2 regions of the Paenibacillus sp. Marseille-P2973 genome follow, and region 2 is predicted to be linked to the other one. Evidence: riboswitches for the same ligand, from Rfam matches in the RefSeq annotation. Region 2 holds a riboswitch; the other holds the start of a gene.
The links. Region 2 has a riboswitch for FMN ahead of ribD (bifunctional diaminohydroxyphosphoribosylaminopyrimidine deaminase/5-amino-6-(5-phosphoribosylamino)uracil reductase RibD). Riboswitches for the same ligand answer to the same signal wherever they lie in the genome.

Region 1 (3,407 bases), on a different contig from region 2:
GCATTTGTTTTTTCTCATATAGGGATAAATTCCGCTTCGCTTCCAAAATAAACGTTCTACGGTTCAACGCTCCCGTTAAATCATCGTAACTGGCCAGCTTAAGCAATTCCCTGTCGGATCTTTCTTTGGACAGCAGAACAAACCCCGCATTTCCCAGGGTCATAATGAGATACAAGGACAGAAACGACAAGCTTTGATAAAAGTTCGGTTCAAACATCGTCACCGCTTCGACGGAAAACCAGGACATGCCGGTTCGGACAAGCAGTCCGACGGTCATGAGAAGATATATATAACCGATGAGAATGCTTAGGGACGATCGCTCCGGCGAAGTGATCATTCGGTAAACGGGAGGGTAGAGGAACGCCGCTGACGCCACCGAAACGATCGAAATCCGCAGACCTTCCGTATTGTAAAACAGAACCACGAAATTATAGCTCAGAATGGATATCAAAGTAAGGATCAAATAATACCGTCCGGACCTTTTGCCGAATCCGCCCGTTACTTTCAGCAGCGCCATCGTCTCTAAAGCTGTACCGAGCAGAAAAATCGAATTGGCCAGTGAAATAAAAAACATTTGAGAGCCGAGTACCGGAATAGCGAGAATTCCCCATGTGGCCGCTTGGAACCATTTCGCCGCATAAAAGGTGTTCACCGCCGTATCTCTCGGCTGCCTGTGCCTATATGCGGTTATGAGCACTACCGTAAATAAATGACCAAGCGCAAGCAAAATGAACACGGTTTTCATGTCTAAATTTAAAGGCATAATGTTCAGATCATCCATTTCTTATCCAAGTCGGAAGTTTATGCAAATAAAACGGAAATAATACCCAAACCTTTCGCTATAATACAGGAAAAGTCCTTCTTTTTCATAACCAGTATAAATAAAAAACAAGACTCCCGACAATTTTCCTGTCGAAAGCCTTGCTTATTCTTGATTCCCATTATGCCGGTGAAGAATTATTTTGTCTGGAAATGGCGAACAATGCCGCCCAGATGAGAATGAATCCAACCGCTTGGGCCAGGGTGATGATTTGTTGAAAAGCGATCCAGTTAAGAAGCACGCCCACCATCGGAAAGCTGAGTTCGGCCAGCGTAGCTACGGATGCTTTGGTTGTTGTTAATCCTTTATAGTAAACCAAGAGGCTGAGCAATCCCGGTAAAAGCGCCTGCCCGAGCAGATTCAAGGAAAAGGCCGTAATTCCGGATGCGCTTCCCGGCAAATGCCAGGCAGCTCCTTCATTCCATGTCACAACAAGCAAGAGCGGCAGAGCCAATATGAAGCGAAGCGACGTAACCGTTTCGTATTTCATTTGTCCGACCATCAAGCGGCCCATAACCGTCGATCCGCCCCAGAGCGCCGCAGCGCCCATGGATAACAAGCTGCCAACCTGGATAAAATCGTTCCAGTGTCCAAACGGGATGGAGAAGCCGAAGGTCAGCAAGTAGGTTCCGCCCAGCGCCAAAATGAATAACAGCGAGAAATGACGCGGCAGGGATTCCTTAAGCAAAAATCTGGCCATGATGATGGCGAACAGAGGCTGGAGCTTCTGAAGCAGCAGAACCGCATTGACATTTCCGTTCGCCAGCCCCATCGTGAACAGGATTGTGGCGATCGCGGAACCGCCCCATGATATAAAGAGCAGCGCCCCAACTTGCTTCCAGCCGACACCGAGAAGTTCGCGGCGGTTTTTCCACAAGATCGGAGCTACCACCAGTGCAATCAATATGTGCTCCAGCAGGACCAGCTGGGCCGAAGTAATCGATTTGAGCAAAATAAGACGGAACAATGGGTCAACGCCCCAAAGAGCGGCCCCCAATACGACTAGCCAGAACCCGCTTTTTGCAGAGGTCCCTTGCGCCTTAGCGAGCGGCTTGACTTGTACCCTTACACTTGATGCATTTTCCATATTCCCGACTCCTTCTCGAATATGGGGTCTACGCAGAAAGCCCCCGCCAATTGACATAGGTCAACATAAACGGGGGCTGATCAAATAAGCTTGCGGAATGCATATTCTATGCCGCATGCTTATTAATGATCTTCTCCCATCCGGACTTTACCGTCGGCCTTGGAATTTCACCAAGTCAGTCGCCGTTCCAAAAGGAATAGCGAGTCGCGGGCTAAAGCTATCATTCAAAATAGCTATCACCGCCGGTCAGGAATTTCACCTTACCCCGAAGATCCATATTCATTGTATTTTTATTTTTTAAATTTCAAAGGTTGCCTTCATAATACTGCAGCATATCCTCATTCTCTGTAACAATCATCACATTGAAAATATATATGACTTATTTTATGAAAATAACCCTTATTTGCAACCATTATAGCATTATAATTTATTTTTGTAACCCACTATTTTTTTGAAAGTGAGCTGGTTTATTCAAATGCCGGAATGGCGATTTCACTGTATTGTGATTCCAGGAACTGTTTCACCTCAGGACCGGACAAGCGCTCCGCCAATTTCTTGATCGGCTCGGAATCTTTATTGTCCGCACGGGCTACCATCGTAATCGCAAATTCCGATTCCGTCGTTTCGACCAGCAATGCATCCTTTTTAGGCGTCAGGCCGATCGGACTCGCATAGGCCGGAGTCATCAGTACCAAATCGGCGTCATCAAGCATCCGGGCCAGCATCAACAGATCCACTTCTTCGAATTTATATTTTTTCGGATTTTCAGTAATATCGGCAACGGTAGCGTTAATTCCCACGCCTTCTTTTAACTTGATGATGCCGGCCTTCTCCAACATGACGAGCGAGCGTCCGGCGTTGGTCGCATCATTCGCAATGACGATCGTAGCTCCTTCAGGCAGTTCCTCCATCTTCTTAAAGCGTTTCGAGTATGCACCGTAGACCGCATGATAGACAGGCTGTACCGCTACAAGCTCGCTGTTCGTGCTTTCATTATATTGATTCATATAAGGCACATGTTGAAAAAAGTTCGCGTCCACTTCCTTGTTTGCAAGCGCGTCGTTCGGCTGAACATTGTCGGAAAGCACCACCAGCTCCAAATTGATGCCATCCTCTTTCAGGAGCGGCTTCACCAATTCCAGAATATCCGTCATCGGCGGGATCAGCGTAGCTACCTTCAACGTTACCTCCTTGCCGTCCCCGTTTTGAGCCGTAGAGGCGTCGCCGTTTTGCTCTGCGTTCCCCGCACCCTTAGTATTTCCGTTACCGCAACCAGCTACGGCTACCATTACCAGAACTAACAGTCCTAACATCCACTTTTTGTTCATTTTCAGCATCTCCAACATCCTTCCAATGGTTTAGTTATCTTTTGTCTTTTACCATTTATCTTTTATCCAGCCATCTCGAAATCAGGCTGCCGGTAAACTGGATCAATTGAACCAGAACGATCATCAGCACGATGACCGCCGCCATCAGTTCTGTCTCAAATCGCTGATACCC
Region 2 (3,407 bases):
CTATGCTATGGCCAGCAACTACAACCGGATCCGTCGTCCGGCGGTCGTATTCGTTCAAAACGGGCAAAGCGATCTTGTCGTAAAGCGTGAAAGCTTACAGGATATTACTTCCTGCGACGTGATCCCCGAGCGGATTGCAAAGCAGCCGTCGTTCAAGTAAACGGAACTGAACTGTGAAATACAGGTGTAACAGCATCATACGACTGGCCGGGAGGCCGGATTGGATGATGCTGTTGCATTTTTTTTGCGCCATATTTTGCTACGGACGTCATTTCATAGTACACTTGAAGAGGTTTGTCTGAAGTTAATACAATGATAATTCGAAGAAGGAAGTGACCCATATGAAAAAAGGGAAAATTGTTTTGGAAAAAGGCGGAGAGGTTGAAATTCAATTTCTGCCCGAAGAAGCGCCAGGAACGGTAGCCAACTTCGAAAAGCTGGCGAATTCCGGATATTATAACGGCTTGACTTTCCACCGCGTTATTCCGGGCTTTGTTGCTCAAGGCGGATGCCCGGTCGGAAACGGTACGGGTGGCCCTGGCTACACCATCAAATGTGAAACGTCGACCAACACGACCAAGCACGAGCGCGGCGTATTGTCCATGGCTCATGCAGGCAAAGACACCGGCGGCAGCCAGTTCTTTATCGTGTACGAGCCGCAGCCGCATTTGAATGGCGTCCATACGGTATTCGGCAAAGTAACTTCCGGCATGGAGCTTGTCGATCAGGTTCGCCCTGGCGACAAAATGAAAGAAGTTACGGTTTGGGACGAAGCGTAATTGAAATAGAATAGAATCAACAACAATAACCCCTCTGAAGGATTACTCCTCAGAGGGGTTTCGTATTTGCACAATTTCGGCATATTTTAACTGTTAGTGGTCTGCCGCTTCGTCCTTAACCTCTTCGCGGAACCCGCGAATGCTGTCGAGGCGCCGGGCGTTCTTTTCCTCTATTTGGTGTTTTTCTTCGCCGGAAATTTCGTCGGCATGCTCACTTAAATAATCCTGGCCTTCCCGGAAATTTTGAATCGTATTTTGAATGCTGGACTGTAGTTTTTCAACATTATCAGAGCGATCATCAGGTTTTGCCACGAATGAATTCCTCCTAATGTAGATGAAATTTTTATTGAATTAACGGGTGTCGGAGTTATTTTCGCTCAGAGGCGGAGTTTTTATTCCCGGACGGCGGCGGGAGCAATGTCCTTGATTTTTTTAGGGGTTAGTGATAACATTCGGGTTGCAACAAATAATTAACTGAATAGCATTCCTTCGGGGCAGGGTGAAATTCCCTACCGACGGTGATGGCTGGCTTCGATGATCGAGGCATCCTTTGACTGGATGTGATTTGAATCGGAGCAAGCACGAGTCCGTGACCCGTATGCGAGCTTAACCAGCAGCATATGGCTGAGCCGGTGTGATTCCGGGACCGACAGTATAGTCTGGATGGGAGAAGGAGACGCGGAACGCATGGGGTTTAATGAATGTTTAGACACGCCATGTGTTCAAATACAGGAAGCAGTTCTTAAAGTAATTGTTTTCACAATGTCATATTTGCGTTGGGAAAATATTGCTTTAAAAGGACGGCAGACGTTTGATTTGTCATGCATCAGCTTTGACATCTTCTATTTGCGTTTGCTTGCTTTATTCGCGTACATACATTTCTCTCAATTTACCCTGCCGGAATGCTCCGGCGGGGTTTTTTACATTTTCGCAAGGAAGGAGGACATGCAATTGAACAATATCAACGACGAGTATTATATGGGACTGGCGATTCAAATGGCGGAACGATCCCAAGGCCAGACGGGCATCAATCCGGTCGTCGGGGCGGTTGTGGTAAAGGAAGGCGCGGTCGTTGGCTTGGGTACGCATCTCAGGCGCGGTACGCCGCATGCAGAAGTACACGCTCTTAATATGGCCGGCGAAATGGCCGAAGGCAGCACGGTTTATGTAACTCTTGAGCCATGCAGTCACCATGGGTTGACACCGCCTTGTTCCGAACGCTTGATTCGGGAAAAAGTGGCACGGGTCGTCGTTGCCAGTGAAGATCCCAATCCGCAAGTGGCGGGACGGGGAATACGGAGCTTGCGGGAAAATGGGATCCAGGTGGATGTCGGCGTTCTCCGCGAAGAAGCAATTAGGCTCAACAAGGCATTTATCAAATTTATTACGACAGGGCTTCCTTACGTCACGATCAAAACCGCAAGCACGCTGGACGGCAAAATAGCTTCGAGAACCGGAGACAGCAAGTGGATTTCGAACGAAGCAGCAAGGGAGATGGTCCATACGATGCGGCACCGGCATCAGGCCATCATGGTCGGCGTTGGAACCGTCCTGGCCGATGATCCGCAGTTGACAACCCGGCTTCCGGTGCCGGGGCTGTCACCGGTTCGTATTATCGTCGACTCGCAGCTGCGGATCCCGGAAAGCTCCAGAATGCTTAACGACGGCGCAGCTCCGACAGTCCTTCTAACGACGGATAAAGCTGACCCGGACAAGGTGCTTGCTTTGCGTGAGCGGGGAATTAAGGTCATTCCGTGCGGCGAGGGACCGAAGGTTGATTTGAAATTGGCTATGGAAAATCTTGGCGAGCAGGAGATTTCATCCATTCTCGTAGAGGGCGGGGGGAGATTGAACGGCTCTTTGATTCAAGAGCAATTGGCCGATCAAGTTGTCATGTTTTTTGCCCCTAAGCTGATAGGAGGGCTCGAGTCTCCCGGGAATTTTATGTTTGACGGTTACAGCCTGATGAAAGACGCCGTTTATTTAACCGATTTGGAAGTGGAGCAAATGGGGGATAATGTGTGCATCAAAGGAACACCTGTCTGGTCAGGCGCTACTAAGGAAGGACTCAAAATTTAGGAGTAAGGAGGGGAGCTTATGTTCACCGGACTAGTAGAGGAGATCGGGACAATAAAATCGGTTAGCCGCAAAGGAGAAGCGATGGTCCTTGGCATCTCGGCCAGCGTGGTAACGGAAGGCTTGAAGCTGGGAGACAGCATCGCCGTCAACGGAGTTTGCCTGACGGCCACCTCCTTTGACTCTTCTTCTTTTGCTGTCGATGTGATGCCGCAAACCTACCGCCACACGAACCTCAAGGATTTGAAGCCGGGAAGCCGGATCAATCTGGAACGGGCCATGGCGGCAGGAGGAAGATTCGGCGGCCATCTTGTTCAGGGGCATGTGGACGGAATAGGGACAATTATCCGGGTCCGCAAAGATCAAAATGCGGTCGTATATGAGATTGAACCGGTAGAAACGTCCATGTTTAAATATATAATTCCCCAGGGATCGATTACGGTTGACGGAATAAGTCTTACGGTAGTGCAGACCTCGGGCGGGCGGTTCTCGGTATCCATAATTCCTCATACTCTCGCTGAAACGGGGCTTGCCTACAAACGTCCCGGCGAT

Region 1: linked by a shared signal. The riboswitch ahead of KB559_RS09850 (DMT family transporter) and the one ahead of ribD (bifunctional diaminohydroxyphosphoribosylaminopyrimidine deaminase/5-amino-6-(5-phosphoribosylamino)uracil reductase RibD) in region 2 are both predicted to bind FMN.

The regions. Positions count from the first base shown of each region.
Region 1 is NZ_JAGQEH010000004.1:58,386-61,792, reverse strand. Features, by position in the region: gene KB559_RS09855 (GGDEF domain-containing protein) at 1-745, opposite strand, end outside; gene KB559_RS09850 (DMT family transporter) at 942-1,907, opposite strand; FMN riboswitch at 2,032-2,184, opposite strand; gene KB559_RS09845 (MetQ/NlpA family ABC transporter substrate-binding protein) at 2,375-3,235, opposite strand; gene KB559_RS09840 (methionine ABC transporter permease) at 3,291-3,407, opposite strand, start outside.
Region 2 is NZ_JAGQEH010000002.1:675,673-679,079, reverse strand. Features, by position in the region: gene lysA (diaminopimelate decarboxylase) at 1-160, shown strand, start outside; gene KB559_RS06750 (peptidylprolyl isomerase) at 342-779, shown strand; gene tlp (small acid-soluble spore protein Tlp) at 873-1,091, opposite strand; FMN riboswitch at 1,261-1,458, shown strand; gene ribD (bifunctional diaminohydroxyphosphoribosylaminopyrimidine deaminase/5-amino-6-(5-phosphoribosylamino)uracil reductase RibD) at 1,731-2,858, shown strand; gene ribE (riboflavin synthase) at 2,877-3,407, shown strand, end outside.